4 regions of the Streptomyces vulcanius genome follow, and region 1 is predicted to be linked to each of the others. Evidence: riboswitches for the same ligand, from Rfam matches in the RefSeq annotation. Region 1 holds a riboswitch; each other region holds the start of a gene.
What was found. A riboswitch is a leader RNA that binds a small molecule or an ion and turns the genes downstream of it on or off. The one in region 1 is predicted to bind cobalamin.

Region 1 (5,109 bases):
GTCGACGACCCGGTCCAGGAAGGTGACGGCGGTGCGGACGGTGTCGTCCAGCCGCTCCCAGTCGATGTCCCCGTCGCTCACGAAGGCACCGAGGTTCACGGACCCCAGGTTGCAGACGGCCGTCTCGCCGTCGTTCGTCACCTCCAGGATCTCCGTGCAGAGGTTGGAGGAGTGGATCACCGCGCCCGGCTCGGCGGTCTGGTTGGCGGTGCGGTTGGCCGCGTCCTTGAAGGTCATCCAGCCGTTGCCGGTCTGCGCGAGGGTGCGCATCATCCGGCCGTACAGGTCACGGGCCGGGATGGTCTTCTTCGCGAGCCCGGCCGCCTCCGCCCTCCGGTACGCGGCGTCGAACTCGTCGCCCCACAGGTCGACCAGCTCGGGCACGTCGGAGGGCGAGAACAGCGACCAGGTGCCGTCCTCGTTCACCCGGCGCATGAACTCGTCCGGGATCCAGTGCGCGAGGTTCAGGTTGTGCGTACGGCGGGCGTCCTCACCGGTGTTGTCGCGCAGCTCCAGGAACTCCTCGATGTCGGAGTGCCAGGTCTCCAGGTAGACCGCCGCCGCGCCCTTGCGCCGCCCGCCCTGGTTCACGGCGGCGACGGAGGCGTCCAGCGTCTTGAGGAACGGCACGATGCCGTTGGAGTGGCCGTTGGTGCCGCGGATCAGCGAACCACGGCTGCGGATCCGGGAGTACGACAGACCGATGCCGCCGGCGTGCTTCGAGAGCCGGGCCACCTGGTGGTAGCGGTCGTAGATGGAGTCCAGCTCGTCGATTGGGGAGTCGAGAAGGTAGCAGGACGACATCTGGGGGTGCCGGGTACCGGAGTTGAAGAGCGTGGGGGAGGACGGCAGGTAGTCGAGCCGGCTCATGAGCCCGTAGAGCGCGGCGACTTCGTCGACGGAGCGCGGGCTGTCGTCCTCGGCGAGGCCGGCCGCGACGCGCAGCAGGAAGTGCTGGGGCGTCTCGACGACCTTGCGGGTGTGGGGGTGCCGCAGGAGGTAGCGGCTGTGCAGGGTGCGCAGGCCGAAGTAGCCGAAGCGGTCGTCGGCGCCGGTGTCGACCAGCGCGTTCAGCCGGGCCGCGTGCAGCCGTACGAACGCGGCGGTGCGGTCGGCGATCAGGCCCTCGCGGTGGCCGACGGCGACGGACTCGGTGAACGAGGTCACGCCCTGGGAGGCGGCCTCCGCGGCGACGCCGATCGTCAGCAGCCGGGCGGCCAGCTTCGAGTAGGCGGGGTCCTCGGAGATCAGGCCGGCCGCCGCCTCCGTGGCCAGCTCGCGCAGCTCGGCGTTGACCTCGTCGAGGGCTCCCCGGGCGGACCGGCCGCGCAGTGCGGCGGCGGCGACCCGGCCGGGGTCCGCGTCGGGGAGGTCGGCGGTCAGCTCGGTCAGGGTCCGCAGCAACGCGGTCCCGGGACCGTCGGTGTCCAGCTGGATGGCTGAAGCCGGATCGGCTGGCGCGATGGTCACGTGGGGGCTCTCCCTCGCTCGGCTGGGGGCCTGGCGGAGGGCAGGGGCAGCACACGAGCGCACGGGGCGTCGCGTCCACCGGCCCACTCCACGAGGCCCGGACGTCAAGGCACCCGGGCCGGGGCGGCCGGGCGCGCTGTCGGCAGGTCCTCGGACTGAACCAGGCGTGCAAAAGCACGCATGTACACCGTTGCGGGACAGTTCCGGATTCGCACCGGATTCCCCTGCGGCGACAGCGAGCACGAGCATACATCTTGTGCTCACCTGTCACGCCACCACCAGATGTTGTGTCGCGGAGGTGTCAGAGCGTCAGGTGATAGGTGAGCAGAGTGAAGTCGTCCAGATGTGGCACGGGATTCCAGTCCCGCTCGGGTGTGCGGACGAAGCCGAGGCGTTCGTATATGCGGTGGGCGGCGTGCATGGCCCTCTGGGTCGACAGAACGACGCCCGTGCAGCCTTCCGTGGCCCGGGCACGGTCGAGGCAGGCGCGGACGAGGGCCTCGCCGGTGCCTCTGCCGCGCGCCGCGGGGCCGACCGCGAGCATACGGATCTCGGTCTGTCCGGGGCCCGCCAGGTCGGCCATGGGGCCGGGCCCCGGCACGAAGGTGACACCGCCGAGGAGACGGTCGTCCGCCACCGCCACCAGCACCTCGGCCGCCGCCGCCCGCTTCGCCACGTTCCGCAGTTCGTGCAGGTAGTCGTCGTCCTCGCCGAAGTCGAGGAGGTTGTCGTCGAGATAGGCACGGCCGGTGAGGGTGCCCAGGGCTTCGTATTCGGTGGGGTCCGCTTCCCGGATCTCTATGTCCATGGCGCGCAGTGTGCACCAGACGCACGACAGCGGGCCGCCGGATTTTCTCCGACGGCCCGCCGATGCCGGTTACTCAGTGGGCCGAGTCGGCAGTCGCCGGCGGCAGTTCCACCTGGACTCCCGGGTCGCCCGCGTCCGCCGTGTAGTCCTGCGGGCTGGTCTCGTCCACGCCCTCGGGGGCCTTGGCGGCCCTCAGGACGAAGGTCAGGACCACCGTGACCACCACGTTCAGGACGAACGCCGTCAGGCCGATGTAGCCGATCTCGCCGATTCCGGGGATCTCCTTGGACGAGCCGCCGAAGTGCTTCTGGGTCGGGGAGGCGACCCCGTACGCGGCGACCGTGCCGTAGACCATGCCGACCGCCCAGCCGGCCAGCAGCGCCCAGCGGTGGAACCAGCGGGTGAACAGGCCGCCGACCAGGGCCGGGAAGGTCTGCAGGATCCAGATGCCGCCGAGGAGCTGGAAGTTGATCGCGACCGTCTTGTCCATCGTCAGGACGAAGACCAGCGCGCCGACCTTCACCAGGAGGGACACCAGCTTGGAGACCTTCGTCTCCTGCTCGGGCGTGGCGTCCGGCTTGATGAAGTCCTTGTAGATGTTGCGGGTGAAGAGATTCGCGGCTGCGATCGACATGATGGCCGCCGGGACGAGCGCGCCGATGCCGATCGCCGCGAACGCCACCCCCGCGAACCAGGCCGGGAACATGTTCTCGAACAGCTGCGGGATCGCCAGCTGGCCGTTGGTGACCTTCACTCCGGCCGCGACGGCCATGAAGCCCAGCAGGGCCAGCAGACCGAGCATCAGGGAGTACAGCGGCAGGATCGTGGTGTTGCGGCGGATCACCTCACGGCTCCTGGAGGAGAGGGTCGCGGTGATCGAGTGCGGGTACATGAAGAGGGCCAGCGCGGAGCCGAGCGCCAGCGTGGCGTACGTCCACTGGCCGGCCTCGGGCGGGACCAGGCCGCCCGCCCTGGCCGCGGTGTACTTCTCGCTCGCCGAGGCGAAGATCTCGTCGAACCCGCCCAGCTTGATCGGGATGTAGATGATCGCCACCGCGATGACGATGTAGATCAGCGTGTCCTTCACGAACGCGATCAGTGCGGGGGCGCGCAGCCCGGACGAGTAGGTGTACGCGGCCAGCACGCCGAAGGCGATCAGCAGCGGGAGGTCCTTGACGAACCAGTTGGTGTCCTCGCCGCCGCCGACGCCCATCACGTCCAGGACGGCCTGGATGCCGACCAGTTGCAGCGCGATGTACGGCATCGTCGCCAGGATGCCGGTCAGCGCCACCGCCAGCGACAGGCCCTTCGAGCCCCAGCGCCCGCGCACGAAGTCGGACGTCGTCACGTACCCGTGCTTGTGCGACACCGACCACAGACGGGGCAGGAGCGTGAAGATCAGGGGGTAGACGAGGATGGTGTACGGCACCGCGAAGAAGCCCGCCGCGCCCGCCGCGTAGATCGCCGCGGGGACGGCGACGAAGGTGTACGCCGTGTACAGGTCGCCGCCGAGCAGGAACCAGGTGACCCAGGTGCCGAACGACCGGCCGCCCAGGCCCCACTCGTCGAGGCTGTGCTCGTTCTCGGCCTTGCGCCAGCGCGCCGCGAGGAAGCCCATGGCCGTGACGGCCAGGAAGAAGAAGATGAAGACGGCGAGCGCCACGCCGTTGACGCCGTCGTTCATCGGCCGGCACCTCCGTGACGCGACCGCTGGTCACGCTGCCACAGCTTGTACGCGAGCATCGTGAGCACGGTCGAGACCAGCACCCACAGCATCTGGTACCAGTAGAAGAAGGGGATCCCGATGAACGCCGGATCCACCTTCGCGTACGAGCCCACCCACAGCATCGCCACGAACGGCGCGAGCAGACAGAGGGCGATGACGACGCGCACAGGCGTCACCACCGGGCCCCTGGTTTCTTCGTCGGACATCGCTGCTCCGTCCCGTCACTGATCGCCTTGATCACTGGTGTAATGCGCAGGCAATGTAAGCGACGGATAAGCGCAGCGGAAGACCGCCTCCGGACATCCCCCCGAGGTCTCTACTCCGTGGGCCGCTTCAGACGGGCCACGAACTTGTAGCGGTCCCCCCGGTACACCGACCGCACCCACTCCACCGGCTGGCCCTCCTTGTCCAGCGAGTGCCGGGAGAGCATCAGCATCGGCAGGCCGACGTCGGTGCCGAGCAGGCCGGCCTCGCGCGGGGTGGCCAGCGAGGTCTCGATGGTCTCCTCGGCCTCGGCGAGATGGACGTCGTACACCTCGGCGAGGGCGGTGTAGAGGGAGGTGTACTTGACCAGTGACCTGCGCAGGGCCGGGAAGCGCTTGGCGCTCAGATGGGTCGTCTCGATCGCCATCGGCTCGCCGTTGGCCATCCGCAGCCGCTCGATGCGCAGCACACGGCCGCCCGCGGTGATGTCCAGCTGTCCGGCCAGGGTGTCGTCGGCGGTGATGTAGCCGATGTCCAGCAGCTGCGAGGTGGGTTCGAGGCCCTGTGCGCGCATGTCCTCGGTGTACGAGGTGAGTTGCAGCGCCTGGGAGACCTTCGGCTTGGCGACGAAGGTGCCCTTGCCCTGGATGCGCTCCAGACGGCCCTCGACGACCAGCTCCTGCAGCGCCTGGCGCACGGTGGTGCGCGAGGTGTCGAACTCGGCCGCCAGCGTGCGCTCCGGCGGGACGGGCGTGCCCGGTGTCTGAGTCTCCGTCATGTCCAGCAGGTGCTTCTTCAGGCGGTAGTACTTGGGCACGCGCGCGGTACGGACTGTCGCCCCACCCTCGTTCTCCGCACTGCTGACGTCGGTACTCATGGCCTGCCTTCCCGGCTCCGGATG
Region 2 (5,109 bases), on a different contig from region 1:
GACCATTCATGCCGCGATCCTGCCAGGCTGGGCGACTTCTCCTCCTAGCCTCTGGCTGACATTCGCGCCTGCCACCACCCCGGGGGAACAACCATGGCCCGCGTCCGCATCCTGGCCGCCGCTTCCGTCGCCGCACTCGTCGCCGTCGGCGGCCCGCCCGCCTCGGCGGCGGAGTTGCCCAGGGGGCACGACGTCGCGTCCCATCAGCGGACCGTCGACTGGGCGGGGGCGAGGAACGCCGGCGCGCGCTTCGTCTACGTCAAGGCGACCGAGTCGACCGGCTACCGCAACCCGTACTTCGCGGCGCAGTACGACGGGGCCGCGAGTGCCGGACTGCTGCGGGGGGCGTACCACTTCGCGCGGCCGGACCGGAGTCCGGGCAGGGCCCAGGCCGCGTACTTCGTACGCAACGGGGGCGGCTGGCGGGCCGACGGGCGGACGCTGCCGCCCGCGCTGGACATGGAGTACAACCCCTACGACGCGCGGCGCCCCTGCTACGGCCTGAACGCGGCGCGGACGGTCGCCTGGGTCCGGGCGTTCAGCGACGAGGTGCTCCGGCTGACCGGCCGCCGGCCGGTGATCTACACGACCACCCACTGGTGGAACACGTGCACGGGCGGCAGCGGTGCCTTCGCCGCGGACCACGCACTGTGGATCGCCCGGTACGGGTCGGCGGACGCGGGGACGCTGCCGGGCGGCTGGTCGTCGTGGACCTTCTGGCAGTACGCCGACCGGGGCCGCCTTCCGGGGGATCAGAACGTCTTCAACGGCTCGCCGTCCCGGCTGACTCGGTTCGCCACCGATCCAGACGCCACGGACACCCCAGAGACCTCTTGAGTTCACCTTCCGTTCATTCAGGTTACTTACCTTCAACTGGCCAGTAACGTCAAAAGAATGACTGGGTAAATGGAAAGCTTCTCGCTGATCCTCGCGATTGTGGTCGTCACCGCACTTGCGTTCGATTTCACGAACGGTTTCCACGACACCGCCAACGCGATGGCCACGACCATCTCGACCGGTGCGCTCAAGCCCAAGGTGGCGGTGGCCATGTCCGCCGTGCTCAACCTGGTGGGCGCCTTCCTCTCCGTGGAGGTCGCCAACACGATCTCCAAGGGGCTGGTCGACGAGAGCGGCATCCGGCCCGAGGTCATCTTCGCCGCACTGGTCGGCGCGATCCTGTGGAACCTTCTGACCTGGCTGGTGGGCCTGCCCTCCAGCTCCTCGCACGCCCTGATGGGCGGTCTGATCGGCGCCACCATCGCCTCTGCGGGCTCGGGTGCGGTGCACGGCGACGTGCTGGTCACCAAGGTCCTGATCCCGGCGATCGCCGCGCCGATCGTCGCCGGAGCCGCGGCGATGCTCGCGACCCGGCTCTCCTACACCCTCGGCCGGAAGGCCGACGGAAAGGCCGCCGAAAAGGGTTACCGGGCCGGGCAGATCGCCTCGGCCGGGCTGGTCTCCCTCGCGCACGGCACGAACGACGCGCAGAAGACGATGGGCATCATCACCCTCGCCCTGGTCGCCGGCGGCGCCGTGGCCCCCGACTCCGACCCGCCGGTCTGGGTCATCCTCTCCGCGGGCCTGGCCATCGCGCTCGGCACCTACCTCGGCGGCTGGCGCATCATCCGCACCATGGGCAAGGGCCTGACCGATCTCCGGCCGCAGCAGGGCTTCGCCGCCCAGACCAGCGCGGCGACGGTCATCCTCGCCTCCTCCCACCTCGGTTTCTCCCTCTCCACCACGCACTCGGTCTCCGGCGCGGTGATGGGCGCGGGCCTCGGCCGCAAGGGCGGTGTGGTCCGCTGGTCGACGGCGACCCGGATGTTCGTGGCCTGGGGCCTGACGCTCCCGGCGGCGGCCCTGGTGGGCGCGCTCGCCGAGTCCGTGACGGACCTGGGCGACTGGGGCACGGCGGTCGTGGCCTTCTTCCTCGTTGCCTCCAGCGCGGCGATCTGGAAGGTCTCGCGGCGCGAGGTCGTCGACGCGACGAACGTCAACGCGACCGAGGAACCGGCCATCGCTCTCGTCACCGACGACCTGAAGGCGACCATTCCGGCCCCGGCCCCGGCCGCCACCGCCGCGACCACCGAGCCCACCGCCCCGGCCGTCTGAGCCCCCCGGTACCAAGGACACGAAGGAAGAGAACCAGCATGAAGATCGACTGGGCGGCCCTGGGCTCCGTCTTCGGCGTCAGCCTCGTGGTCACGGTGGGCCTGGTGGCCCTGTTCACCCTCGGCGTCATGGGCCTGTCCCGCCGCGAACGCGCCGCGGAACAGGGCGACTCCGCCGCGCTCGCCCTGACCGGCGCCTACGCCTGCTTCGCCGCCTGCGCTGCGGCGGTGGCGTACGGCATCTCACTCATCGTGGTCTGACCGTCTCCCGTGGGCGGCCCTCCCCTGTCTCAGCAGGGGGGGGAGCCGACGTCAGGTCCCAGAGCACGATGCCGTCGTCAACACTGACTCACGGCCACCTCCCCGTCCGCCCGGCACCTCGCGCTCCACCCCGCAGCCGCGCCGTGGCCACGACGACGCCCGCCTCCGCGCCGAGGGGCGATGCCGGACTCGACGGTGCCGGACCCGGGCGTGGAGTGTCTCCGCCGCCCCCGCGAGCCCGCCGCCGCCCCGCGACACACGCTGGACGCCCGCGGAGCCGTCGCCGAACACCTCCAGCAGCACCACCTGCCCAAGGGGATTCGCCCCGAGTCGGTGGCCGGGACGAGCCCGGCGTACCGGCGATGTGGGGTTCTGCACACTCTCCCCGTGCAGGTCAACGGCAAGTTGACGGGTCTTCCGGGCCCGTGGTGGACTGCCGGAGCCATGTACGGCGGCAGGAGAGGAAGCCGGTGTGAATCCGGCGCGGTCCCGCCACTGTGACCGGGGTAGCAATCCCCGGGAGCCAGGAACTCTCACCGCCGGTCTAGTCGAACCAGGGCGTGGACACCCTGAGTGAGGACATATCGCCATGCTCGCTGGGCCGTTGAGGTACCGCACCAGGTCACTGCCCGACCCCACGGCCGGCTGAGCCGATGCGTGCCGATCGCGTCTTCGCGTACGGCGCCGCCGCCGGCCTCCTCGGTGATCTGCTGCTCGGCGATCCGCGCCGCGGCCATCCGGTCGCCGCGTTCGGACGGGCGGCCGGCGCCGTGGAGCGGGCGCTGTGGCGGGACCACCGCGGCTGGGGCGCGCTGCACACCGCCGTGTGCGTGGGCGGGGCGGTGGCCCTGGGCGCCGTCGCCGAGCGGGCCGTACGGTCCTCCCCCGCCGCTTCCGTCGCGCTGACCGCCGCCGCCACCTGGGCCGTCGTCGGCGGGACCTCGCTCGCGCGCGAGGCCCGGGTGATCGGGCGGGCGCTGGAGGCGGGGGACGTCGAGGCCGCCAGGGCGCGGCTGCCGCATCTGTGCGGGCGGGATCCGCAGGCCCTGGACGCCGACGGCGTCGCCCGAGCGGTCGTCGAGTCCGTCGCCGAGAACACCTCCGACGCCGTCGTGGGGGCGGTGGTGTGGGGGGCCGTCGGCGGGGTGCCGGGGCTCCTCGGGTTCCGGGCGGTCAACACGCTGGACGCCATGGTCGGGCACCGGTCCGCGCGTCACCGGCGCTTCGGGTGGGCGTCCGCGCGCCTCGACGACCTCGCCGGCTGGCCGGGGGCGCGGCTCACCGCCGTACTCGCCGCCCTCGCGGGTGACGATCCGCGCGGGGCCGCGCGGGCCTGGCGGGAGGACGCCGGCCGGCACCCGAGCCCCAACGCCGGTCCCGTCGAGGCGTCCTTCGCGGGGGCGCTCGGGGTGCGGCTGGGCGGGACGCTGTCGTACGGCGGCCGGGTCGAGCACCGTCCGGTACTGAACCAGGAGGGGCGTGCCGTGCAGGCCGACGACATCGAGCGGGCCGTACGGCTGTCCCGCCGGGTCGGTCTGCTCGCCCTCGGCGTCGCCGCGGCGGTCAAGGGGGCTGCGTCATGACGGGCGGAGGCCTGCTGGTCGCCGGGACCACCTCCGACGCCGGGAAGAGCGTCGTCACCGCCGGGATCTGCCGGTGGCTGGTGCGGCAGGGGGTGAAGGTCGCGCCCTTCAAGGCGCAGAACATGTCGCTCAATTCGTTCGTGACGAAGGAAGGCGCCGAGATCGGGCGGGCGCAGGCCATGCAGGCGCAGGCCTGCCGGGTGGAGCCCACCGCGCTGATGAATCCCGTGCTGCTCAAGCCGGGCGGTGAGCGCAGCAGCCAGGTCGTGCTGCTCGGGAAGCCCGTCGGGGAGATGAGCGCCCGTGGCTATCACGGGGGGCGTCAGCAGAAACTCCTCGGAACGGTTCTCGACTGTCTCGCCGAACTGCGGGGCACGTACGACGCGGTGATCTGCGAGGGCGCGGGTTCGCCCGCCGAGATCAACCTCCGGCGGACCGACATCGTGAACATGGGGATCGCCCGGAATGCCGGGCTGCCGGTCCTCGTCGTCGGCGACATCGACCGCGGGGGCGTCTTCGCGTCCTTCTTCGGGACCGTCGCCCTGCTCTCGCCCGAGGACCAGGCGCTGATCGCCGGGTTCCTCGTCAACAAGTTCCGGGGTGATGTCTCGCTGCTCGAGCCGGGGTTGGACATGCTGCACGGGCTCACCGGGCGGCGCACCTACGGCGTGCTGCCGTTCCGGCACGGTCTCGGGATCGACGAGGAGGACGGACTGCGGGTCTCGCTGCGCGGGACCGTGCGCGAGTCGAACGTCTCCCCGCCCGTCGGGGAGGACGTGCTGCGGGTGGCCGTCTGCGCGATCCCGCTGATGTCCAACTTCACGGACGTGGACGCGCTGGCCGCCGAGCCGGGTGTCGTCGTGCGGTTCGTGGACCGGCCCGAGGAACTGGCCGACGCCGACCTCGTCGTCATCCCCGGGACGCGGGGGACCGTACGGGCGCTGGAGTGGCTGCGCGAGCGGGGGCTGGCGGACGCCCTGCGGCGCAGGGCCGCCGAAGGGCTGCCCGTGCTGGGCATCTGCGGCGGCTTCCAGATCCTCGGCGAGCACATCGAGGACGAGGTCGAGAGCCGGCGCGGACACGTGGAGGGGCTGGGAGTCCTTCCCGTGCGGGTGAGGTTCGCCCGGGAGAAGACCCTCACCCGGCCGGTGGGC
Region 3 (5,109 bases), on a different contig from region 1:
CAAACAGCAGCGCATATCGGCCATGACCTGCTGGCCTACGCAGGACAGTTGGCAGCACGGCCCACCGATGCCTACCTTCCCTTCGACCTGAACGTCCGCCCCACAGCCTCACCGGCTGAGGTGCTCCAGGCCGCCACCGCCTGCGGCGGGCTACTCAGCAGCGCGTTGGCCGCGGCCGACCCGACCTTGCGTGCCTGGCACTGGGGTCCGTGCGACCCCGAGGGGTTCGCAGCTATGGGCGTGGCCGAAACGCTGCTGCACACCCACGACATCACGCAGGGGCTGTCCGTGGACTGGCTACCACCAGCGCCGTTGAGCGCAGCCGTACTCAACCGGCTCTTCCCTGCCGCCCCGCCCGGAGACCCCACCCAGGTACTTCTCTGGTGCACCGGTCGCGGGGACCTCGACGGCCTCCCTCGCCAAACCTCATGGCGGTGGGAAGCAGCACGATCGGACTGATCGAGCTGGCCCCGGCGAACCTTCCCGGTCACAACACTAGCCAGCCGAACTGACCAAGGTCTCGAAGCCTGAGCTGTCGCAGTAAGACACTGCACGACCCTCAGCCCCGATGTCGCCGCCGACCGCGTTGACGGTGTCATCGAGGATGTCGGTGCCACCGTGTTCCATGCCTGCCCGGTCAAGCCTTTTCGAGGCCTCGATGACCGCATGCCCTGCCGATTCGGTGTTGTCGAACTCGGGCGACTGGACACTCTGTCCGTCACCGGCATCGGCGTCTGCCTCGCCGGTTGTCGTGGCGTGCGCCGTGTCCTGCCAGGACCCCAGCTTGGTGCAGTAATCCCGTTGTCGCTCCTTGGCCTGCGCTGGATCGTCCGACGAACAACTGCTCATCAGGACAGCGGCAACGACAACGACCGCTGCTCGCCTGACTGCTCGTGTAATCCCACTGCTGTGCTGCAAGGACATGCCCTCCCCGAAGCTGCCGCCACAGAGTATGGATCACGAAGGTGTCACCTTGCGCCGATCTCCACGCATCATCAGCACCGGATCGGCGAGGAGTTGAGCAGTACACGGCCAACCCGGTGAACCTATGCGGTCAGAGCACTACACGGCTCTCGCCTACGCCTACTCCCCCGAGCTCTTCGACACGCGGAGCCGCTCGCTGGGCACCAGCGTCTCCTACGGCCTCGGCCGGCTGTCGAACGCCGCCGGTCCGCTGATCGTCGCGGCGCTCTACAACGGCCACGGTTATCAGAGCGTCTTCTACTTCATCGCCGGCACCTGGATGGTCGGCGCGCTGGTCCTGGCCGTCTTCGGCACCCGAACGCGCTCGGCACGCCTCGCCGAGGCGGAGCGGCAACGCGTGAGCGTCCCCGCCTGAGGCGAACAGCCCCGGCCGTCGTGGTGACCGCCGTCGTCCCGGCGGCCACCACGACAGCCAACCTGTTGGGGCGCGGGGCGGCCTTCGTGAGTCAGCCGAGGGTGAGCAGTTCCTCGTAGAAGCCGCCGAAACCGCGTTCCCGGTCGACGAGGTGGATCTCCAGGATCCAGTGGCAGCGGCGGCCCGCCTTGTCGGTGCGGCGCATGCGGGTGTCGTTGCCGGGGGCGACGTACGACTCCACGTCCGCGCCGTCGATCCGTTCGTGCGGGAACTCGCCGACCAGGTGCCCGGCGTGCCAGCCGCCCAGTTCCCAGCCGGCCTCGGCGGCCAGTCGCTCGGCCTCCGCGTAGAGCTGCCTGCCGGTGATGTCGGGGCTGTCGGCGAAGAACCGCTTTCCGGCGGCGAAGACGGTCGCCAGGTCGTCGCGCAGCCGGTGCTTGACCGGGTCGTCGCCGAGGACGAAGGTCCGGCCGAAGTCGGCCTCGTACTCCTCGAAGATCGGTCCGAAGTCGGCGAACACGATGTCGTCGGCGCCGATCAGCCGGTCCGGCGGGTTCTCCTTGTACGGCTTGAGCGTGTTCGGGCCAGAGCGCACGATCCGCTTGTGCCAGTGCCGGGTGGTGCCGAAGAGTTCGTTCGCCAGGTCGCGGACCCGGTCGCTGACCGCCCGCTCCCCCTCCCCCGGCGCCACCAGACCTCGCTTCTCGATCTCCGCGAAGAGTCGTTCGGCCTTGGCCTGGGCGTCCAGCAGTCGTGCCGCGCGTGTGGGTTCGTCGTCCGCCATGGTGGCGAACGTACGGTTCCCCGGCCGTCCCCGGCAAACGAATAGGGCGCCGTTTCCCGCCCTCGGCACGTTCCACACGCGCCTGAGGACGATCCCCGCCGAGCGGCTGTGGGTCAACCCCGACTGCGGGCTGAAGACCCGCGGCCGGCCCGAGACCCGCGCCTCGCCGGAGAACCTGGTCACCGCCGCCCGCACGGTCCGCGGCGAGCTGCCCGCGTCCTGACGCGACGGACGGTCCGGGGCCGGGCGGCGAAGGTGCCGGCCCCGGGGCGTTCTTTTCACGGCGCCGTCGCGACGGTCGCCGCGACGGCATCACGGTCAGCTGGGTGCGGCGACCGTCCGGGCCGCTGTCGCGGTGGCGGGCCTGGGGTTCAGCAGGCGTTCGGCCAGTTCGCCGAAGACGAGCCCGAAGCCTCCCCACAGGGTGATCTGGATGGCCAGCGCGGAGAGCCGGAAGCGCCACAGCACGGTGGCCGGGAAGTCGGCGGGCACCTCGTTGATGACGGGCAGGAACGCGTAGGCCAGGCCGATCACGAGGGCGAACGCGGCCACCGCGGCGACGGTGGCGTACCAGGTGCCCAGTTTCGGCGCGAGGCGCTTGCCGAGGATGGTGGCGCCCACCGCGAGGAGCACGCTGAGCAGCATCATCAGGAAGTACAGGGTGGTGCGCTTGCCGATGGTGTCGCCGTTGCCGACGGCGGGCGGGTTGGCCGGGTACTTCAGGAACGGCACGACGTAGACCGCGAGCAGGGCGGAGCCGGACAGCAGCAGCGCGGTGGCTCGCGGGGTGAAGCGGCCGACGCGGCCGAGCGCGAAGCAGAAGGCGAGGGCGGCGATGCCGCCGAACGCGACGCCGTAGAGCAGGACACCGGTGGCCAGGCCGGCGGTGGACTGCAGGGAGCGGGAGACGATCTCCATCTCGTGCTCGTGTGCGGGTGCGTGCGCCTCCTCGAAGCCGATCGCCTTGTCGACGTTCGGTTCACCGAGGAAGTAGGCGACGATCAGGGCGAGCAGGCCGGCGCCGAGGCCGGCGAGCATGCCCCGCACGAGAAGGTTTCTCACCGTTGCGGAGTTCATGGGTGTGCCGTTTCCCCTCGGGTCAGTGGCAGGGGAAGCCGAGCAGGTGGCGGGCGTCGTGCACCCACTCGTGGACGCCCTCGCCGGAGACCACGGAGGTGGCACCCTGTTCGGCGCCGACGAAGTAGAGCAGGACCAGCATCAGGATGCCGAAGAAGACCGCCCAGGGGACGATCGCGCCGATCGGCAGTTTGGCGGGGAGGACAGGGGTGTTGGCGGTCGGCTGCGCGACATGCTGGGCCATGACAGGCCTCCTCTGGGAGTTCGCGTCCCATCTCGGTGGTGCACTGGACGACGGCTACGGGTCTGACTCGCCCCCCTCTCACCAAAGGGGTGGCACACAGTGGCGCGACCGTGCCGGATTCCCACCGGCTTCCGTTCTGTCGTCGTCGATATCGGACCGACGGTACCGCGTGTCACGAACATGGCCAAGACCGCACCATCTGGCGTGATCTTTTTCGCAGGCCGGGTGAGGGGTCGCTCACCCTGCCGGATCGGGCGCGGTGCCGGGCCCGGCGAGGCCGAGTTCGCGCGCGCCGAGGGGGGCGAAGAAACGCTCGACGGCGGTTTGGGTGACCTCGGCGAGGGTCGCCGGGGACCAGCGTGGGACGCGGTCCTTGTCGACGACCTGGGCGCGCACTCCCTCCACCAGGTCGGCCGTGGTCAGGGCGGCGAGGGAGACCCGGTACTCCTGGTCCAGCACCTGCTCCAGCGTGCCGAGCCGCCGGGCCCGGCGCAGCGCGGCCAGCGTGACCTTCAGGGACGTGGGCGACTTGGCGAGCAGGGTCTCCGCCGCGTCCTTGGCCGCCGGGTCGCCGTGCGCGAGCAGCCGTTCGACGATCTCCTCGACGGTGTCGGCGCCGTAGCAGGCGTCGATCCAGTCCCGCCGCTGAGCCAGCTCTCCGTGCGGCGGCGACTGGGCGTGACGCGCGAGGGCTTCGCGTACGGGCAGGGCGGCGAGGTCGGCGAGGAGGCCGGGGATCGACGCGGACGGTACGAAGTGGTCGGCCAGTCCGCACAACAGGGCGTCGGCGGCACCGATCTGAGTGCCCGTCAGTCCGAGGTGGGTGCCCAGTTCGCCGGGCGCGAGAGCGAGCAGGCGGGTGCCGCCGACGTCCGGTACGAAACCGATGCCGGTCTCGGGCATCGCGACCCTGGACCGCTCGGTGACGACACGGACGTCGCCGTGCGCGGAGATGCCGACGCCGCCGCCCATGACGATGCCGTCCATGACGGCGGCGTACGGCTTGGGGTAGCGGGCGATACGGGCGTTGAGGCGGTACTCGTCGTACCAGAAGGCGGCCGAGGCGGTGCCGTCGCCGTCGCGGGCGTCGTCGTGGACGGCGCGGATGTCGCCGCCCGCGCACAAGCCGCGCTCTCCGGCGCCGGTGACGACCACGACCTCCACGGCCGGGTCGTGCTCCCAGGCGGTCAGGGCCTCGTCGATATGACGGACCATGGTGTGGTTGAGGGCGTTGAGGGCCCTGGGACGGTTGAGGGTGATGTGGGCCGCTCGGCCGGCGGTGTGGAACAGGACGGGTCCAGGTTCGCCTTCGATGTCCTTGGTGCCGGTCATCCGGACACCACCGTCGGGCCGCCGGCCGCTATGAGGCGCATGATCTCGTCGGTTCCTTCCACGAGGGCGCCGGCCGGGCGCGTGCCCGGCCGGCGCCGTCGAGTATGCCGTGCGGGACCGGTCAGCTCTCGGTGAGGGTGACGTCCTGTGCCCCCGCGGCGTGGAAGCGGGGCAGGGGCAGGCCGCCGTGGGGCTCCAGCTCCATCAGCGTGGCCTCGACCTGGGCGGCGCCCGCCTTGAACGTGGCCAGGGCGGGCTTGCCCGTGTTGGCCCAGGCGTGCAGGGCGCCGTCGCACACGGCCCGGGTGCCACCGATGCCGTAGCGGGTGGTGC
Region 4 (5,109 bases), on a different contig from region 1:
GACGGGCGACCGTACGCCGGCTCAGCCCGTCGAGGGGACGGCCGTCCAGGGTGACGACTCCGGAGGCCGGCGCGAGGACCCCCGCGAGCAGCCGCAGCAGCGTGGACTTGCCGGAGCCGTTCGGGCCGAGCAGCCCGGTGACCTCGCCGGGGCGGGGGGTGAGGCTGACGCCGTCGAGGATCAGGGTGCCGTCGGCGCCGCGGCTGACGCGGTCGGCGCGCAGGGTCATGGGGTGGCACCCCTTCCGCGGTACAGGACCACGACGAACGCCGGGACACCGATCAGGGAGGTCACCACACCCACCGGCACCTCCTGCGGGTCCAGGACGGTACGGGCCAGGGTGTCGACCCAGACCAGGAACACCGCCCCGGCGAGCGCGGTGGCCGGCAGCAGCCGGGTGTGGCCGGGGCCGGTCAGCACGCGCGTGGCGTGCGGCAGCACCAGGCCGACGAAGCCGATCGCGCCCGCAGAGCTGACCAGGACCGCCGTCAGCAGGGCGGTCGCGCACAGCAGCACCAGACGGGTGCGGGCCACGTGCACCCCCAGCGAGGCGGCCGCGTCCTGCCCGAACGCGAACGCGTCCAGCGTGCGGGCGTACCCCGCGCACACCAGCAGACACACCGCCAGCGCCGCCAGGCCCACGTGCACGTCCGTCCAGCCGGCCCCGCTGAGCGAGCCGAGCAGCCAGAACAGCACACCGCGGGTGGTCTCCGCGTCGGCCGCCGTCAGCACCACGAACGAGGTCAGCGCGGAGAACAGCTGCATCGCCGCGACCCCGGCGAGCACCACCCGGTCGGTGGTGCCGCCCAGCGTGTGGCTGAGCAGCAGCACCAGCGCGAAGGAGACCGCCGCGCCCAGGAACGCGCCCCCGGACACCGACAGCAGCCCGCCGCCCGCGCCGAGTACGACGACCAGGACCGCGCCGGTCGAGGCGCCGGAGGAGACACCGAGGACGAAGGGATCGGCGAGCGGGTTGCGCAGCAGCGACTGCATCACCGCCCCGCACACCGCGAGCCCGGCCCCGCACACCGCGGCGAGCAGGGTGCGCGGCAGCCGCAGGTTCCACACGATGCCGTCCCTGATCGGCGACAACCCCGAGTGCCCCCAGCCGAGATGGGCGGCCACGGTGGCCCAGACGTCCCCGACGGCGATGTCCGCGGGCCCGATGGTGATCGCCACGGCGACGGACACGCACAGCAGCACGAGACCGGCCGCCCACGCCAGGGCGTCGGTCATCCCGCGAGGCCGTAGGTGCGCAGCGCCGCCGCCACCTTCTCGATGCCCTCGACGGTCCGGATCGTCGGGTTCATCGCCTGCCCGGACAGCCGCACGTACCGCTTCTTCCGCACCGCCGTCATGTTCTTCGTGACCGGGTCGCCCTCCAGGAACTCGATCTTCCTGGCGGCGGTCTCGGCGGTCTCCTGCTCGCGGATCAGGTCGCCGATGACGAGGACGTCCGGGTCGCGGTCGGCGACGGTCTCCCAGCCGACCTGGGGCCACTCCTCGTGTGTGTCGTCGAAGACGTTCCTCGCGCCGAGTTCGCCGGTGACGATGCCGGGGGCGCCGCAGCAGCCCGCCAGGTACGGGGACCGGGAGTTGGCGAACCAGTACATGAGGGTCACACCCTTGGCGTCCAGCCCGGAGGTCGCCTTCTCCACCCGGCCCCGGAGCCCGGCGACGAGCCGCTCGCCGCGCTCCTCCACGCCGAAGATCCTCGCCAGGTCGCGTATCTCGCCGTAGACCGCGTCCAGGGTCAGCGGCCCGGTGCGGACGCCGTCGCCGCCGCCGCTGTTGTCCTTGCCGGCACAGTCGGCGGGGGAGAGGTAGGTGGGCACGCCGAGCTTCCCGAACTGCGCGCGCGTGGCCACGCCGCCCTTGCCGAAGGTGGAGGCGAAGGAGGCGGCGACGAAGTCGGGCTCGGCGTCCAGGACCTTCTCGAAGGAGGGCGCGTTGTCCGCCAGCCGTGGCACCTTCGCCTCGGCCTTCTCCAGGCCCTTCGCCACCGGATCGGTCCAGGTGGCGGTGCCCGCCATACGGTCGGCCAGCCCCAGCGACAGCATGATCTCGGTCGTGCCCTGGTTGAGGGAGACGGCCCGCTTCGGCGGGTTCTCGACGGTGACCTTCTGCCCGCAGTTGTCGAGGGTGACGGCCGCCCGGTCGCCGCTTGCGGAGTCGCCGCCGCCGGACCCGCCACAGGCGGTCAACAGGAGGGCGCAGGCAAGGAACAGCACAGAGGGGCGTGCGAGCGGCACGGGACTTCCTTCGGCGTCGAGGGCTCTGGCGCGAAGCCCGGTCGTACGGAGCTCCCCCGGCCGCTTGCCGCCGCCGGAGGCCGCCAGCAGGTCTTCGGACTCGGGGTCCACCGGACGAGGCGCCTTCCCGCAGCGCGCTCGCGCTCCAGTGGCCGTTGCCCCGCCCGTCACCCTCACCGCTGCGCGTCAGTTCCGGATTCGCACCGGATTCCCTGACCCGTGCACGTCCCTTCACAGGTACGCACAGGAGTACGACTGGCCCCGGCAAGCTACCACAGGGCTGATCAGGGAGCCTGCGTGCCGAACGCCCCGAGAATCCGCTCGGCGGCCAGCGTCGCCGTCAACTCGCCTTCCCTGACCCGCTGTTCGAGAGCGGGCGCGAGGGACCGTACCGCCGGGTCGGCGTGCAGCCGGCCCAGGAGCTCGTCGCGGACCATGTTCCAGGTCCAGTCGACCTGCTGCTCACGGCGCTTGGCGGCCAGCCGCCCGGTCGAGTCCAGGAGCGTGCGGTGCTGTTCCAGACGCTCCCAGACCGTGTCCAGGCCGGTGGACTCCCGGGCGCTGCAACTCAGCACCGGCGGTGACCAGACCGCGTCGGCGCCGTGCATCAGCCGCAGCGCGCCCGCCAGTTCCCGGGCCGCCGCGCGCGCGTCGCGCTCGTGCGGGCCGTCCGCCTTGTTGACGGCGATCACGTCGGCCAGTTCCAGGACGCCCTTCTTGATGCCCTGCAACTGGTCGCCGGTGCGGGCCAGGGTGAGCAGCAGGAAGGAGTCGACCATGTTGGCGACGGCGGTCTCGGACTGCCCGACGCCGACCGTCTCGACGAGGACGACGTCGTATCCGGCCGCCTCCATCACCACGATCGACTCCCGGGTCGCCTTCGCGACGCCGCCGAGCGTCCCGGCGGTGGGGGAGGGCCGTACGAAGGCCGCCGGGTCGACGGCCAGCCGCTCCATCCGGGTCTTGTCGCCGAGGATCGAGCCGCCCGTCCGGCTCGACGACGGGTCGACGGCGAGCACCGCCACCCGGTGCCCCAGAGAGGTCAGCATCGTCCCGAACGCGTCGATGAACGTCGACTTGCCCACGCCGGGCACCCCGCTGATCCCGATCCGCCGCGCCCGCCCGCTGTGCGGCAGCAGCTCGGTCAGCAACTCCTGCGCCTGCACGCGGTGTTGTGACCGCGTCGACTCGACGAGCGTGATGGCGCGCGCGATCAGCGCCCGCTTCCCGTCGAGCACGCCCTTCACATACGCGTCGACATCGATCACAGCTCGTGCCCGAGGTCGGCCGCCAGCCGCGCCACGAGGTCGTACGCCGCGTCCGGGATCACCGTGCCGGGCGGGAAGACGGCCGCCGCGCCCATCTCCAGGAGGGTGGACACGTCCTGCGGCGGGATCACCCCGCCGACCACGATCATGATGTCCTCGCGGCCCTCCTCGGCGAGCTGCTCGCGCAGTGCCGGTACGAGGGTGAGGTGGCCGGCGGCCAGCGAGGACACCCCGACGATGTGCACGTCCGCCTCGACGGCCTGGCGCGCGACCTCGGCCGGGGTCTGGAACAGCGGGCCGACGTCGACGTCGAAGCCGAGGTCGGCGAACGCGGTGGCGATGACCTTCTGGCCGCGGTCGTGGCCGTCCTGGCCCATCTTGGCGACCAGGATGCGCGGCCGGCGGCCCTCGGCCTCCGCGAACGCGGACACCAGGGAGCGGGTGCGCTCCACGTTCGGCGACTCGCCTGCTTCGTTGCGGTACACGCCGGAGATCGTACGGATCTGGCTCGCGTGCCGCCCGTACACCTTCTCCAGGGCGTCGGAGATCTCGCCTACGGTCGCCTTCGCGCGGGCCGCGTTCACCGCCAGCTCCAGCAGGTTGCCCTCGCCGCCGGCGGCCCGGGTGAGCGCGTCGAGGGCGGCCCGGCACTCGACGTCGTCCCGCTCCGCGCGCAGCCGCCGCAGCTTCTCGATCTGCTGGGTGCGCACGGAGGAGTTGTCGACCTTGAGGACGTCGATCTGCTCGTCGGTCTCGACGCGGTACTTGTTGACGCCGATCACCGGCTGACGTCCGGAGTCGATCCGGGCCTGGGTACGCGCCGCCGCCTCCTCCACCCGCAGCTTGGGGATACCGGCGTCGATGGCCTGCGCCATGCCGCCCGCCGCCTCGACCTCCTCGATGTGCTGCCAGGCCCGCCGGGCGAGGTCGTACGTCAGCTTCTCCACATACGCGCTGCCGCCCCACGGGTCGATGACCCGGGTGGTGCCGGACTCCTGCTGGATGAGCAGCTGGGTGTTGCGGGCGATGCGCGCCGAGAAGTCGGTGGGCAGCGCGAGGGCCTCGTCGAGGGCGTTGGTGTGCAGCGACTGGGTGTGGCCCTGGGTCGCCGCCATCGCCTCCACACACGTCCGCGTGACGTTGTTGAACACGTCCTGCGCGGTCAGCGACCAGCCGGAGGTCTGCGAATGGGTGCGCAGCGAAAGGGACTTGGCGTTCTTCGGGTCGAACTGCCGCACCAGCTTCGCCCACAGCAGGCGCGCCGCCCGCATCTTGGCGATCTCCATGAAGAAGTTCATGCCGATCGCCCAGAAGAACGACAGCCGGGGCGCGAACGCGTCCACGTCCAGGCCGGCCTCCCGCCCGGCCCGGAGGTACTCGACACCGTCGGCGAGGGTGTACGCCAGCTCCAGGTCGGCCGTCGCGCCCGCCTCTTGGATGTGGTAGCCGGAGATGGAGATCGAGTTGTAGCGGGGCATCCGCTGCGAGGTGAACGCGAAGATGTCGGAGATGATCCGCATCGACGGCTTCGGTGGATAGATGTAGGTGTTGCGGACCATGAACTCCTTGAGGATGTCGTTCTGGATGGT

Region 2: linked by a shared signal. The riboswitch ahead of ACFPIH_RS20110 (cobalamin biosynthesis protein) and the one ahead of ACFPIH_RS44855 (ribonucleoside-diphosphate reductase subunit alpha) in region 1 are both predicted to bind cobalamin.
Region 3: linked by a shared signal. The riboswitch ahead of ACFPIH_RS12060 (CbtB domain-containing protein) and the one ahead of ACFPIH_RS44855 (ribonucleoside-diphosphate reductase subunit alpha) in region 1 are both predicted to bind cobalamin.
Region 4: linked by a shared signal. The riboswitch ahead of ACFPIH_RS00965 (ABC transporter substrate-binding protein) and the one ahead of ACFPIH_RS44855 (ribonucleoside-diphosphate reductase subunit alpha) in region 1 are both predicted to bind cobalamin.

The regions. Positions count from the first base shown of each region.
Region 1 is NZ_JBHSFK010000044.1:40,647-45,755, reverse strand. It holds gene ACFPIH_RS44855 (ribonucleoside-diphosphate reductase subunit alpha) at 1-1,470, opposite strand, end outside; cobalamin riboswitch at 1,595-1,719, opposite strand; gene ACFPIH_RS44850 (GNAT family N-acetyltransferase) at 1,772-2,278, opposite strand; gene mctP (monocarboxylate uptake permease MctP) at 2,352-3,962, opposite strand; gene ACFPIH_RS44840 (DUF3311 domain-containing protein) at 3,959-4,210, opposite strand; gene ACFPIH_RS44835 (GntR family transcriptional regulator) at 4,321-5,085, opposite strand.
Region 2 is NZ_JBHSFK010000012.1:117,337-122,445, forward strand. It holds gene ACFPIH_RS20090 (class II aldolase/adducin family protein) at 1-10, opposite strand, end outside; gene ACFPIH_RS20095 (lysozyme) at 94-837, shown strand; gene ACFPIH_RS20100 (inorganic phosphate transporter) at 907-2,112, shown strand; gene ACFPIH_RS20105 (hypothetical protein) at 2,151-2,372, shown strand; cobalamin riboswitch at 2,785-2,924, shown strand; gene ACFPIH_RS20110 (cobalamin biosynthesis protein) at 3,026-3,955, shown strand; gene ACFPIH_RS20115 (cobyric acid synthase) at 3,952-5,109, shown strand, end outside.
Region 3 is NZ_JBHSFK010000006.1:299,883-304,991, reverse strand. It holds gene ACFPIH_RS12090 (maleylpyruvate isomerase N-terminal domain-containing protein) at 1-459, shown strand, start outside; gene ACFPIH_RS12085 (hypothetical protein) at 496-924, opposite strand; partial or broken gene ACFPIH_RS12080 (MFS transporter) at 1,064-1,339, shown strand; gene ACFPIH_RS12075 (M24 family metallopeptidase) at 1,431-2,123, opposite strand; partial or broken gene ACFPIH_RS12070 (hypothetical protein) at 2,206-2,346, shown strand; gene ACFPIH_RS12065 (CbtA family protein) at 2,442-3,200, opposite strand; gene ACFPIH_RS12060 (CbtB domain-containing protein) at 3,223-3,444, opposite strand; cobalamin riboswitch at 3,479-3,629, opposite strand; gene ACFPIH_RS12055 (enoyl-CoA hydratase/isomerase family protein) at 3,682-4,776, opposite strand; gene ACFPIH_RS12050 (DUF6299 family protein) at 4,898-5,109, opposite strand, start outside.
Region 4 is NZ_JBHSFK010000001.1:197,835-202,943, reverse strand. It holds gene ACFPIH_RS00975 (ABC transporter ATP-binding protein) at 1-229, opposite strand, end outside; gene ACFPIH_RS00970 (FecCD family ABC transporter permease) at 226-1,236, opposite strand; gene ACFPIH_RS00965 (ABC transporter substrate-binding protein) at 1,233-2,252, opposite strand; cobalamin riboswitch at 2,335-2,512, opposite strand; gene meaB (methylmalonyl Co-A mutase-associated GTPase MeaB) at 2,537-3,520, opposite strand; gene scpA (methylmalonyl-CoA mutase) at 3,517-5,109, opposite strand, start outside.